Oharaeibacter diazotrophicus: one gene and its partner. The protein of the gene in region 2 interacts with the protein of the main gene of each other region in a pairwise test. Links are inferred from orthologs where the notes say so. Each region holds a gene or a part of one and is shown on either strand. Other genes may lie near its edges.

Evidence for each region.
Region 1: the proteins of dhaK (region 2) and parE interact in binary tests that used the Escherichia coli proteins (3 or more experiments, as listed by UniProt). The link is inferred for Oharaeibacter diazotrophicus from one-to-one orthologs.

The regions. Positions count from the first base shown.
Region 1 is NZ_SNXY01000006.1:1,189,225-1,195,849, forward strand. Bases 449-3,338 are described here. They hold parE (DNA topoisomerase IV subunit B), read left to right. Parts: upstream 449-800; coding sequence 801-2,876; downstream 2,877-3,338. Other genes in these bases: EDD54_RS05605 (hypothetical protein), read right to left, coding at 449-536; lhpI (cis-3-hydroxy-L-proline dehydratase), read right to left, coding at 2,976-3,338. Also shown: EDD54_RS05600 (Hsp70 family protein), read right to left, coding at 1-192; more of EDD54_RS05605, read right to left, coding at 321-448; more of lhpI, read right to left, coding at 3,339-4,664; EDD54_RS05620 (cytochrome b), read left to right, coding at 4,934-5,431; EDD54_RS05625 (methyl-accepting chemotaxis protein), read right to left, coding at 5,481-6,625. UniProt on the Escherichia coli protein: Topoisomerase IV is essential for chromosome segregation; it is the principal protein responsible for decatenating newly replicated chromosomes. It relaxes supercoiled DNA.
Region 2 is NZ_SNXY01000010.1:236,410-243,063, forward strand. Bases 2,553-5,471 are described here. They hold dhaK (dihydroxyacetone kinase subunit DhaK), read right to left. Parts: upstream 4,548-5,471; coding sequence 3,558-4,547; downstream 2,553-3,557. Other genes in these bases: EDD54_RS18760 (ABC transporter substrate-binding protein), read right to left, coding at 2,553-2,991; EDD54_RS18770 (hypothetical protein), read right to left, coding at 4,591-5,007; ptsP (phosphoenolpyruvate--protein phosphotransferase), read right to left, coding at 5,004-5,471. In the rest of the region: EDD54_RS18745 (ABC transporter ATP-binding protein), read right to left, coding at 1-89; EDD54_RS18750 (ABC transporter permease), read right to left, coding at 122-907; EDD54_RS18755 (ABC transporter permease), read right to left, coding at 904-1,734; more of EDD54_RS18760, read right to left, coding at 1,894-2,552; more of ptsP, read right to left, coding at 5,472-6,629; EDD54_RS18780 (HPr family phosphocarrier protein), read right to left, coding at 6,634-6,654. UniProt on the Escherichia coli protein: Dihydroxyacetone binding subunit of the dihydroxyacetone kinase, which is responsible for the phosphoenolpyruvate (PEP)-dependent phosphorylation of dihydroxyacetone via a phosphoryl group transfer from DhaL-ATP.

The DNA of each region.
Region 1 (6,625 bases), on a different replicon or contig from region 2:
GTGCCGCCCCTCGACGTAGGCGGCGACGGCGGCGCGGCCGATCGACGGCTCCTCGCCCATCGCCTGCGGATAGAAGATCGCGCTCGGGATCGTGGTCCGGCCGTCCTCGAGCGGCAGCAGCGCGGCCCCGCCCGGGCCGGAGACGCCGAGCGTGGTGTTGGAAGTCCCGAAATCCAGGCCGGCGGCCGCCATCGCGCTGCTCCTCTTGGGTGGGGCGCGCCTTTTAGAGCGCCGGGCCGGCGGAATCCAGCCCCCCGCCGCGGCGAGACGGTCGCGGCAGACCGAAAATCCAATCGGACGAGTATCTTGTGGAGAAAGGCTCAGGCGGCGACGAGGAAGACCGCGGCGAGCGCGATCCGCGCCAGCGCCCCCGAAGCTCCGCCGCCGGTGCGCGTCACCATCGGCGTGTCGGCGGCCACCAGCAGCGCCCGCCGGGTCGCCGCGAGGCGCACGGCTGCGACGTCGGCCTGCGCGGCGAGCAGCGCGAGGTCGGACGGGGCGCGGTCGGGAGCGGCGGTGTCGAGGGTCGGCGACATCGTCTCGGGGCTGGTTTTGCGGCGATGCACAACGCTAATGGCGCGGCGGTTAATGTTGCCTGAAGCGGCCCCGTCGTCCACCGCTTTGACGGCGAACGGACCATGAACAAGGCTCGCATCCGCACCGCGGCCGTGCGAAGATGGCACATGCGAATCGGATCCGGCGGAGGATCCACCGTCGCGATCGACCGTCAAGCCCCGACATGGCGCATCGGGGACGCCGGCGCGATCCGGCGGCGATCGGGGAGCAGCGGCATCCGGCCCATGGACAGGGAAGACGACTTCTTCGGCACGCTCGACGCGGTGACGCCGGGCGCGGCATCGTCCGCGCCGGCCGCGGCCAAGCCGGCGCGCGCCGCCGCGAAGCCGCGCGACGCCAAGGCGCCGGCCGTGCCGGCGCGTCCCGCCACCGCGTCCGAGGCCGACTACACCGCCGCCGCCATCGAGGTGCTCGAGGGCCTCGAACCGGTGCGCCGGCGGCCGGGCATGTACATCGGCGGCACCGACGACAAGGCGCTGCACCACCTCTTCGCCGAGGTGATCGACAATGCCATGGACGAGGCGGTGGCCGGTCACGCCTCCTGGATCGACGTGCGGCTCGACGCCGACGGCGCCCTCGCCGTCACCGACAACGGCCGCGGCATCCCGGTCGACCCGCATCCGAAGTTCCCGGACAAATCCGCGCTCGAAGTGATCATGTGCACGCTGCACGCCGGCGGCAAGTTCGACAGCAAGGTCTACGAGACCTCCGGCGGCCTGCACGGCGTCGGCGTCTCGGTGGTGAACGCGTTGTCGGTCGAGCTCGAGGTCGAGGTGGCGCGCGGGCGCAAGCTGTGGCGCCAGCGCTTCTCGCGGGGCGTGCCGCAGGGTCCGCTGGAGTCGCTCGGCGAGACGATGAACCGGCGCGGCACCCGCGTCCGCTTCAAGCCGGATCCGCAGATTTTCGGCGCCGAAGCCCGGTTCGAGCCGGCGCGCCTGTTCAAGATGGCGCGCTCCAAGGCCTATCTGTTCGGCGGCGTCGAGATCCGCTGGTCCTGCGATCCTGCGCTGGTCGAGGGCAAGCCGACCCCGGCCGAGGCGGTGTTCAAGTTCCCCGGCGGTCTCAAGGACTATCTGGTCGAGGCGCTCGAGGGCGAGCGCCGCGTCGCCGACGACATCTTCTCCGGCAAGACCGGCGGCGGCGGCCACGGCTCGGTGGAATGGGCGGTGGCCTGGTTCGCCGGCGACGGCTTCGTCAACTCCTACTGCAACACCATCCCGACGCCGGAGGGCGGCACCCACGAGCAGGGCCTCAGGGTCGCCCTCACCCGCTCGCTGAAGGCCTACGGCGAGATGGTCGGCAACAAGCGCGTCGGCCAGCTGACACCGGACGACGTGATGACCTCGGCCGGCGGCCTGCTGTCGGTGTTCGTGCGCGAGCCCGAGTTCGTCGGCCAGACCAAGGACAAGCTCGCCACCGCCGAGGCGACCCGCATCGTCGAGACCGCGGTCAAGGACGCCTTCGACCACTGGCTGACCGGCTCGCCGCAGCAGGCCGGCCGGCTGCTCGAGTGGGTGATTGAGCGCGCCGACGAGCGGCTGCGCCGGCGCCAGGAGAAGGACGTCGCGCGCAAGAGCGCGATCCGCAAGCTGCGCCTGCCCGGCAAGCTCGCCGACTGCACCCAGACCGCCAGTCAGGGCTCGGAGATCTTCATCGTCGAGGGCGACTCGGCCGGCGGCTCGGCCAAGCAGGCGCGCGACCGCGCCAGCCAGGCGGTGCTGCCGCTGCGCGGCAAGATCCTCAACGTCGCCAGCGCCGGCCGCGACAAGCTCGCCGCCAACCAGCAGCTCGCCGACCTCCTGCAGGCGCTCGGCTGCGGAACGCGCTCGCACTATCGCGAGGACGACCTGCGCTACGACAAGGTCATCGTGATGACCGACGCCGACGTCGACGGCGCCCACATCGCCTCGCTGCTGATCACCTTCTTCTACCGCGAGATGCCGCAGCTGATCCGCGGCGGCCACCTCTATCTCGCGGTGCCCCCGCTCTACCGCATCACCCACGGCGGCAAGACCGTCTACGCCCGCGACGACCGCGACCTCCAGGACCGTCTCGCCCGCGAGTTCCGCAACAAGAAGCCCGAGATCGGCCGCTTCAAGGGTCTCGGCGAGATGATGCCGAGCCAGCTCAAGGAGACGACCATGGACCCGAAGCGCCGCACCCTGCTGCGCGTCGTCCTGGTCGAGGGCGAGATCGAGGCGACCGCCGACAGCGTCGAGCGGCTGATGGGCAACAAGCCCGAGGGCCGCTTCGCCTTCATCCAGGAGAACGCCGAGTTCGCCGAGGACCTCGACATCTGAGGTTTCGGCCGCAAGACACTGCGAAGACTCGGGTTTCTGTAAGGGCTCTGGCTTCGGAACGGGCGCCGTCCGGCGACGGCGACCGGCGTCCGGCCCTCGTCACGCCAGCCAGTCCGGCGTGCGCACCGGCACCCGGCCCGTCGTCAGCGCCTCGACGCAGTCGGCGAGCGTGCCGAGCCGGACGGCACAGCCGGAGAGGCCGGGGCCGTAGTGGGCGTATTTGCCGGAGGTGGTTATCACCGTCCGCGCCTTCTCCGGGAACACCGGCCGCGAGATCGAGCACCAGCACAGATCCGGAATCATCTCGACGCCGGCGGCCGCGAGGCGCGCGCGCGTGCCGTCCGCTGCGGCCGCCGCGATCACCGCCCGCCCGGCGGTGACGATGGCAGCGACGCCGTCGTGGCGGCGCCGGCCGGCGAGCGCGTCGGCGAGGGCGCGGCACTCTTCCAGCGAGGCGTGCGGGCTGCCGACCGCGACGAGGTCGACCTCGTCCGGTCCGTCGGCGAGCCTGCGCCAACCCGCGGCGAGGTCGGCGCGGCCGATCGCGACGTGCGGCGTGTCGGCGTCGGCGGCGCCGTCCGCCTCGGGAGTGACGCCGGCGACGTGCAGCATCGGCGCCGCCGAGGTGGTGCCGAAGGCGGCGCAGAGCGCCTTGAGATCGTCGCGGCCGGGCCGGCCGGCGGCGAGCCCGGTGACGAGCGGGATGCGGTCCGGTGCGGCGTGGCCGACGAGATAGCCGACCAGCGGCCACACCGCCGCGTCCGCTTGCCCGGGCATGTCGACGTCGATGACGACCCGTGCCCGGCGGTCCGCGTCGCGATAGGGCCCGACCTCGGGGGCGCGGCCGGTCACGGCGATGCAGAGATCGAGGAAATCCGGGTGCTTGGCGGTGCGGGCGCCGAGCACGGAATTGGCGAAGATCACCGCGTTCGATTCCGACCAGCCGATCGCCTCGCCGGCGGCGGGGGCGTCGTCGAGATAGGGCGCGCAGGTGAAGGTCGGCCGGCAGCCCATCCGGACATAGGCGTCGGCGAGCCGGGCGGCGGGGTCGCCGAAGGCGTCCGGCACGCCCTGACGACGCCAGTTGTCGCGGTCGACCGAGATGGCGTTGGTTGTGGTCGGCACCCGGACACGGGCGCCGAGCGCTTCCATCGCCTCGGCGAAGACGAGGTTGGCCGGGCCGGCGTAGATGCAGCCGTCGATGTGGGCGCGGGTGACGTCGACCAGCCGCGCCGCGCCCTGCTGGCGCGCCATCGCCACCAGGATGCGCATCGCCTGGGCGGCGCCCTCCCCGGCCGCACCGTCGAGCATGGCGCGGTCCGTCGCCGAGAGCGCCAGCGCCGCCGGCTCCGGCGCGACCACGGGGATCGCGAGCCCGTCGGCGAGGATCGCGTCGGCGCCGATCCGCGCCGAGCGCGCCCGCGTCAGCGCGGCGTAGGCGGCCGGGCCGAGCCGGAGCACCGGCAGCGTCCGTCCGAACATCTCCGCGGCCACCAGGGCCCCGAGCGTGGCGACGTCCTCGGCCTCGCGGAACACCAGCGCCGCCGGCGCCTTGCCGGCGAGCGCCAGTTCCAGCACCACGCCCGATCCCGAGCACGAGCCGCGGCTCGTCTCCATCGCGACCACCGCGCCGGCGAGCCGTGCGCCGCGGTCGGGATGGTGGGCGTCGACCACCTCGCCCGTGGCCGGGTCGACGCCACCCCAGAAGCTCAGTCCCTCGGCGAGGGCGACCACCGGACCCTCGGCCTTGCCGGCGAGGACGGAGAGGGCAGGTTCGATGCCGGTCATGACGAGCCGTCTCCTCCCGCGCCGGATTTCGGCGCACCTTCTTTTGGTAGCCCGTGACGAAGGTCTGGGTCCAGCCGGTGCGGTGCTTCAGCCCACCGTCAGCTTGGCGGTCCACAAGGGCGACGGGCACCACCCGCCGCCCGTCCCGCGGCGGGATCCTCCCTGCCCGCCCCGCCGGATCCGAGCCTCCGCCGGGCTCGAGGGACACGGCCGGACCCCGGGTCCGGCGCACCGTCCGCCTCCCCGGACGCGACAAGGAGACACGAGACATGGCCCTCGCCACCCGAACCGGCTATTCGCCGATCCAGATCCTGCTGCACTGGCTGATCGCCGCCCTGGTGTTGTTCCAGCTCGTCTTCGGCGAGAGCATGGCCGAAGCCGTCGAGGCGGCCGAAGAGGGCCGCACGCTCGACGCCGGCGACCAGTTCATGGCGAGCGCGCACTACTGGGTCGGCATCGCGATCCTCGCGCTGGTCGCGCTGCGTCTCGTGGTCCGTCTCGGCACCGGCGCACCGGCGCCGATCGGCGAGGGCGTCATGGTCAAGGCGGCGACCGCCATGCACCACCTGTTCTACCTGCTGCTGGTCGCCGTGCCGGTCACCGGCCTGATGGGCTTCTACCTCGGCGATCCCTGGGGCGAGCTGCACCAGTTCTCCAAGCCGGTGTTCATCGTGCTGATCGTCCTGCACGCCGCCGGCGCCCTGTTCCACGCCTTCGTGCTGCGCGACGAGACGCTGAAGCGCATGCTGGTGCCGACGAAGAGCTGATCCGCCGTGGTGTCGTCCCGGCCGCTCCGGCCGGGACGATCGAGCCGCGTCAGCCCGTGCGCTCCGCGACGAACCGGACGCCGCCGCGGCTGCCGTCGGACCAAACCGCCGTGCCCTCGCAGCCGCAGCCGTCGTGGTCGAGCCGGACGGTGGTGCCGACGTCCTCCGGCCTGAGGCCGGCGACGCGTGCGCCGCTCGCCGAGAGATCTTCGACGATGGCGTTGCGGGTTCCGCCCGCGGCGGTCAGCTTGGCGAGCCGCGCAACCTTCCGCCGCTCGTGCCGGCGACGCTCCATGCCGGCGCGATCGCGCTCCAGTCCGTCGGCGAGGTCGGCGAGGCCGGCCAGCACGGCCCGGCTGGCCTCGTTGAGATCGGCGAGCGCGGCCAGCGCCTCGGCCGGCCGCTTCTCGGCGTGATGCGTGAGCGCGACCTTCGCCGCGGCGTGCACGCGGGCGTGTGGCTCGACCAGCGCGGCGAATGCCGGCAGACCGCGGATCTCCGGCTGCCGGATCTGGTCGTACCACTTGCCGAGCCGGCAGCCGTGGTGGTCGGGTACCTCGGCCGCCGCCCATTCGGCGCGGCCCATCAGCACGTCGACGACGCGCTTCTTGAACAGCACGTGGTCGATCTTGGCCATCTCGCACAGGGCGCGCGGCGAGCCCGCCTTGAACCAGCTGGTGGCCGACTTCGAGAAGCGGTCGTTGCTCTCGTGCAGCCCGCGCGCCATGCGCAAGAGCAACTGCTCGTTCTCGCTCGCCAGCGTCGCGCTTTCCGCGACGCGCGAGCCGATCTCCTCGCTGGCGACCTTCTGCTGGGCCAGCACGGCGGCGATGGCGTCCATTCGCCCGGTGACGGCGCCGACCGTGTCCGAGATGGCGGACACCGATTCGGTGACCTCGCCGATCGAGGCGCCGCCGGCGGCGACCGCCGCCTCCGAGCGCCCCATCGCCGCGCCCATGCCGGCGATCACGGCCTTCATCTCGGCGATCCGGCGCGCGATGCCCTCGGTGGCCGATCCGGTCTGGTTGGCGAGCGCCTTGACCTCCTGCGCCACCACCGCGAAGCCCTTGCCGGCCTCGCCGGCGCGGGCGGCCTCGATGGTGGCATTGAGGGCGAGCAGGTTGGTCTGGCGCGAGATGGCGTCGATCACCTGGAGCACGCCGGCGATCTGGTCGAAGGCCGACTCGAGTTCCG
Region 2 (6,654 bases):
TCCCCCTTCTCGATCGCCATCGAGAAGTCGTGCACCACGGTCGTCGGTCCGAACGACTTCTTGAGATTGCGGATGTCGATGAAGCTCATCGGCGCCTCGGTTTTCCGGTCCCCGTCCCGCGTCAGCGCCGCGCGCTGTCGCCGCGGGCGCGGCCGACGATCTGGATCAGGCCCATGCAGGCCCAGGTGACGAAGAAGGCGATGATCGCGAGCGCCGCCGGCTCGTAGGCCCGGTTGGCGCCGACCAGCTGCAGATAGGGACCGAAGGCCGGACGATTCAGCAGGCTGGCGAAGGTGAACTCGCCGATGACGATCGCGAAGGTCAGGAAGGCGCCCGACAGCAGAGCCGAGCGGATGTTCGGCAGGATGATGCGGAACAGGATGGTCGGCCAGCCCGCCCCGAGGCTCTCGGCCGCCTCGGTCAGCGTGCGCACGTCGATCGAGCGCATGCCGCTCTCGACCGAGCGGTACATGTAGGGCAGCGCCAGCGTGGCGTAGCCGCAGGCGAGCAGCACGTTGGTGCCGAAGCTCGAGTTTGTGAGCGGCAGGAAGGACGAGGAATTGTAGAGCCGGAGGTAGCCGAACACGATCACGATCGCCGGGATCACCAGCGGCAAGAGCGTGACGAACTCCACCAGCGGCCGGAGCTTCGGCAGGCGCAGCTGCACCCAGTAGGCGGTCGGCACGACGAGCAGGATGCCGAGCACCACCGTGACGACGGCCATCACGGTCGAGAACAGGAAGGACGCCTGGAAGTTCGGGTCGGAGAACACGACCCGATAGGCCTCGAAGGAGTACTCCCCGCGCTTCATGCGCAGCGAGAACTCGAAGGTGCCGATCAGCGGGATCAGGAAGTAGCTCGCGCCGAGGACGATGGCGAGCCAGGAACCGAAGCGGCTCTCCTTCATTTCAGCCACCTTTCGCTGCGCGCCCTGAGCCAGATGTAGAGGAGGTTCGACGCCGCCGTGATCGCGATCATGCCGACGGCGATCGCGAAGCCGAGGTTGGCGTTGTGCAGCACGTCGCCGCGGATCTGGGCGTAGAGCAGGATCGTGATGATGTTGAGCGAGGAGCCGGTGAGGGCGTAGGCGGTCGCGATCGCGCCGAAGGCGTTGGCGAACAGGAGCAGCGTCGCGCCCATCACGCTCGGCCACAGGATCGGCCCGGCGACCCAGCGCCAGTATTGCAGCGGACTGGCGCCGAGGATCTGGGCCGCCTCGCGCCACTCCTTCCGGAGGCCGTCGAGGGCGGGCGTCACCACCAGCACCATCAGCGGGATCTGGAAGTAGAGATAGGTCAGCGTCAGCCCCCAGAAGGTGAGGAGGTTGAAGCCGGTGGCGTAGAGGTTGAAGCCGAGCAGGTCGCGCAGCAGCAGCGTGACGAGGCCGAGCCGGCCGAGCGTCGAGATGAAGGCGAAGGCGAGCGGTACGCCGGCGAACTGCGAGGCGACGCCCGAGAAGGTCGTCAGCGTCGGGCGGATCCAGCCGGGCAGCTTGCCGAGCACGGCGGCATAGGCGAGCGCGAAGCCGAGCAGGGCGCCGCCGAGCGCCGAGGTCGCGCTGACGTAGATCGAGATGCGGAAGGCCGACAGGATCGACGGCTGCAGGAGATCGCCGAAATTGGCGAGCGTGAACGCACCGGTCTGCGAATCCTGGAAGGCGCCGACGATCAGGATGCCGGTCGGCAGCAAGAGGAACAGGATCGCGAACAGGAAGAACGGCGTCACGCCGATCATGGCACCCGCCGTCTTGCGGCGGGCTGCGGCGGCGGCGGTGGTCGTCACGGTCGTCCCCCCTCGGCGGCCATGATTCCGACGCCGGACCGCCCGGCGCCGGAACGAGACGCCGCGGGCCGGTGGGGCCCGCGGCGGTGGATGCGGATCAGGATCCGCGCGTCACTTGACGTCGGCGCCGACGGCCGCGTCCCAGCCCTTGGTGATGGTCTCCTTGAGGATGCCCTGCTCCTCGAGGGTCGGGAACTTGGCGTTGGCGTAGGCCTCGGCCGGCGGCAGCTTGTCGAGCAGCTCCTGCGGGATCTTGCCGTTCTTGGCGAGGTCGTTGAAGCGGATCGGGTGGCAGTAGCCCTTCAGCCAGCCGAGCTGACCCTCGTCCGAGTAGAGGTATTCCATCCACAGCTTGGCGGCGTTCGGATGCGGGGCGTAGGCGCTGATCGCCTGGACGTAGACGCCGGCGACGACGCCGGTCTTCGGCACGACGACCTCGACGTTCGGGTTGCCGGCGAGGGTGTCGCGATCGGCGAGGGCGTTGTAGTCCCAGCGGATGATGACCGGGGTGGCGCCCTGGGCGAGCGAGGCGGCCTTGCCGATCACCGGCACGAAGTTGCCGGCCTTGTTGAGTTCGGCGAAGAACTTCAGGCCCGCCTCGGCGGCGGCCTTGGCGTCGGCGGCACCCTCGAGGCCGGCGGCGTAGACCGCCTGGATGGCCTGGTTGGAGGCGCGCGGGTCACCGGCGAGGGCGACCGCGTTGGCGAACTCCGGCTTCAGCAGGTCGGCCCAGTCCTTCGGGGCGTCCTTGACGATGTCGGCGTTCACCTCGAAGGCCAGCACGCCGTAGTAGTCGCCGTACCAGTAGCCGTCGGCGTCCTTGGCGCTGTCCGGGATCGAGTCCCAGGTCGCGACCTTGTAGGGCTGGATCAGGCCGTCGGCCTTGGCCGACGGGCCGAAGGACAGGCCGACGTCGATCACGTCCGGAGCCTGCGGGCCCTTGTTGTCCTTGTTGGCCTTGATGGCCTCGATCTCGTCGCCCGAGCCGGCGTCGGGGTTCAGCTCGTTGACCTTCAGGCCGTACTTGGACTTGAAGCCCTCGATCAGCGCGCCGTAACCGCACCAGTCGTGCGGGAGGGCGATCGTGGTCAGCTCGCCCTCGGCCTTGGCGGCGGCGATCAGCTCGGCCGACTGCGCGAAGGCGGCGGTCGACAGCGACATCGACGCCACGGCGGCGGCGGTCGAAAGCATGAGGCTCTTCTTCAGCATGGGATTCCCCCTGTTCCTGGCCCGTTCGGGTTCGCGGAGCCGTCCTGTCGGCTCGCGGTAGCCACCGCTCGCCGGGCCGAGCCCGCACGACGGTGCGATCGGAACGCACCTCGCGCCCCCGCCGCACCACCGCCACACCCGGTTCGGATATTCCCGTTATCCCGAAATCATGACAGTTCGTTACAGATCGTCCGATCCATCGGAACGGCGCCCCGACCGCCCGTGGACGACGGCGGTCCCGCGACCGCCTCCTCCCTCGTCCCCGGCCGGTGCTTGGAGCTCCGGTCCCGGGAACTATGACGGCGCAGAAAACGAAGCGCAATCCGACGACGGCAAAGTTTTGCGGCAGCCCGCGATGCCGCGGTGTGCAGCCGCTCGGCGGCCGGGACGGCCGCCGCGCCGGCGGTTCGGGCGGCGGTCCGCCCACCGCCGCGCGACGTAAGGGTTTCGCCGGAGTTTCGTCCGTCGTCGTCTTTTGCGCGTCCGCCGCCGTTGCGAGCAGGGTGCCGGCGCGATGTCGGATTCCTACCGCGCCGACGTCGCGTCCGGCGTGTCGCCGGGCGGCGTCAGACCCCCCAGCGCAGCGCCGCGGTGTGCACCGGCGCGTCCCAGCCGCGGGCGATGTCGTCGGTGAGGCGCGTCACCGTCAGCGAGCAGCCGGCCATCTCGAGCGACGTCACGTAGTTGCCGACCAGCGAGCGCTCGATCCGGAAGCCGGCCTTCTCGAGCCGGGCGCGGGCGGCGTGGTACATCAGGTAGAGTTCCATCGCCGGCGTGCCGCCGAAGCCGTTGACGAGGAGCAGCGCCGGCCCGCCCGCGTCGGCGCCGAAATCGGCCGTGATCGCCGACACCATCTCGTCGGCGATGGCGTCGGCCGCCATCAGCTTCACGCGCCGCCGGCCGGGCTCGCCGTGGATGCCGACGCCCATCTCCATCTCGTCGTCGCCGAGTTGGAACGTCGGCGAGCCCGCCGCCGGCACGGTGCAGGAGGTGAGCGCCACGCCCATCGAGCGGGTGCGCGCGTTGACCTCGCGCCCGAGCGCCTGCAGCGCCGCGAGGTCCGCGCCGGTCTCGGCGGCGGCGCCGACCACCTTCTCGACCACCAGCGTGCCGGCGACGCCGCGCCGCCCGGTCGACCACGTCGAGGTCTCCACGGCGACGTCGTCGTCGGTGACGACGGTGGCGACGGCGCCCTCGGCCATCTCCGCCGCCATCTCGAAGTTCATCACGTCGCCTTCGTAGTTCTTGACGATGTAGAGCGTGCCGGCGCCCTGGTCGACCGCCGCGGCGGCGGCGAGCATCTGGTCCGGCGTCGGCGAGGTGAAGACCTGGCCGGGGCAGGCGGCGTCGAGCATGCCGAGGCCGACGAAGCCGGCGTGCAGCGGCTCGTGGCCGGAGCCGCCGCCGGAGATCAGCGCGACCTTGCCGGGCGTCGGGTTCAGCCGGCGCACGAACTTGTTCTCCTCGCCGAGCACGACGAGGTCGGCGTGGGCGGCGGCGAAGCCCGACAGGCTCTCGGCGAGCACGGTCTCCGGCGCGTTGATCAGTTTCTTCATGGGTGGTGTCCTCCCGGGATTGCGGCGTCCAAGGCCGCGGTCCTCATCCGTCCCTCGACGCCATCAGCCGCGTCATCCGCTGCACCAGATCGTCGACGAGGCCGTCGAACTCGGCGTTGAGCGCCTCCGAGCCGAGGTCGGGCAGCACCAGCGTGCGGCTGCGCGTCGGCGGGGCCGGATCGTCGAGTCCGCCCTTGCGCGGGTGGGCGCGGCGATAGGCGGCGAGGAAGCGGCTGCGCTCGCCCTCGGAGAAGTGGCAGACGTCGAAGATGGTGGCGAGCGTCGGCGCCGGGATCGGCGTGGCGTAGCTCGGATTGGTGATCTGGCTGACGAAGCTGCGGGTGGTGCCGAGCGCCTCGGCGAGGCGCTGGCGCATGCCCGACGGGCGGCGCTCCAGCACCTCGCGCAGCACCCGCTTGTAGGCGGCGACCGGATCGTCGCCCTCGCCCGAGAGGCTCATGACGCCGGCACCCCGTCGGAGCGGGTCCGCGCCAGCGTGCGCTTGACACGGCCGAGCGCGGCCGGCGCCACCGACACCGAGCGCAGGCCCGCGGCGACCAACTTCGGCAGCACCGCGGCGTCGGCGCCGGCGTCGCCGCACAGCGACACCGGCACCCCGCGCGCCGCCGCCGTCTCGACGACGGTCCGGATCAGCCGCTGCACCGCCGGCGCGCCGGCGTCGTCGAGGCCGTCGAGGCCGGAAGCGTCGCGGGCGGCGGCCATGACGTATTGCACGAGGTCGTTGGAGCCGATCGAGACGAAGTCGACCTCGAAGAGGTCGAGCGTCAGTGCCGCGGCCGGCACCTCGACCATCATGCCGAGCGGGGGCGTCCGGTGGGCGGTGCCGGCGGCGGCGAGGGCGGCGGCCTCTTCGTCGAAGATCCGGCGCACCGCCGCCATCTCGGCCGGCAGCGCCACCATCGGCGCCATCACCAGGAGGTCGCCGTGGACGGCGGCGCGCAGCAGCGCGCGGACCTGGACGCGGAACACCTCGGGCCGGGCCAGCGACAGCCGGACGCCGCGCAGGCCGAGGAAGGGGTTGGCCTCGTCGCGCGTCAGGCCCTCGACCGGCTTGTCGCCGCCGGCGTCGAGCGTGCGTACGACGACCGGCCGGCCGGCCGCCCAGGCGAGCAGACGCCGGTAGGCTGCGAACTGCTCGTCCTCGCCGGGCAGGCCGCGGCGGCCGTGGAACAGGAACTCGCTGCGCACGAGGCCGATGCCGTCGCACGCGGCCGGGTCGACCGCGTCGAGCTCGGCGGGATCGCCGGCGTTGACCATGACCTTGACGGCGACGCCGTCGGCGGTGGCGGCCGGCCGGCCGGCGAGTTCGGCCTCGACGGCGCGCTCGGCGGCGTCGGCCTCGGCGGCGAAGGCGAAGCGGGAGAGGTCGTCGGCGTCCGGCGACAGCACGAGGCGGCCGGTGTGGGCGTCGAGGATCGCCTCGCCGTGGCCGGTGGCATCGACGGCGCCGAAGCCGACCGCCATCGGCACGCCGCGGGCGCGGGCGAGGATGGCGACGTGGGCGGTCGGGCTGCCCTCGGTCAGCGCGACGGCGCGGCCCGCCGACCAGTCGGAGGCGAGGAACAGCGAGGGCGTCAGGTCGCGCGCCACCAGGATGCCGCCGGGCGGCAGGGCGACCGGTCCGGTGTCGCGGCCGGCGAGCCGGTCGGCGACGCGGGCGGCGAGGTCCTCGACGTCGGCGGCGCGGGCGCGGAAATACTCGTCGTCGGCGCCGCGGTAGTCGCCGGCCATGTCGGCCATGGCGTCGCCCCAGGCCTCCTCGGCGGAAGCGCCGCCCTCGATGGCGGCGAAGGCGCCCTCGACCAGGGCGTCGTCGGCGGCGAGGGCGGCCTGGAACTCGAGGATCGCGGCGGCCTCCGGATCGTCCTGCGCCGCCGAAAGGCCGGCGATCTCGGCGCCGGCGGCGGCGACGGCGTCGGCGAGCCGCCCGCGTTCCTCCGCCGGCGTGCCGAGCGCGCGCGCCGTCGCCGTCCGCTCGGCGAGCGCGACCACCGGCCCGCGGGCGAGGCCCGGGGAGGCCGGGCGGCCGCGGTGGACGGAGCGGGCGGGCGCGGCGGTCATCGGGTCAGCCCTCGTGCTCGTCGAA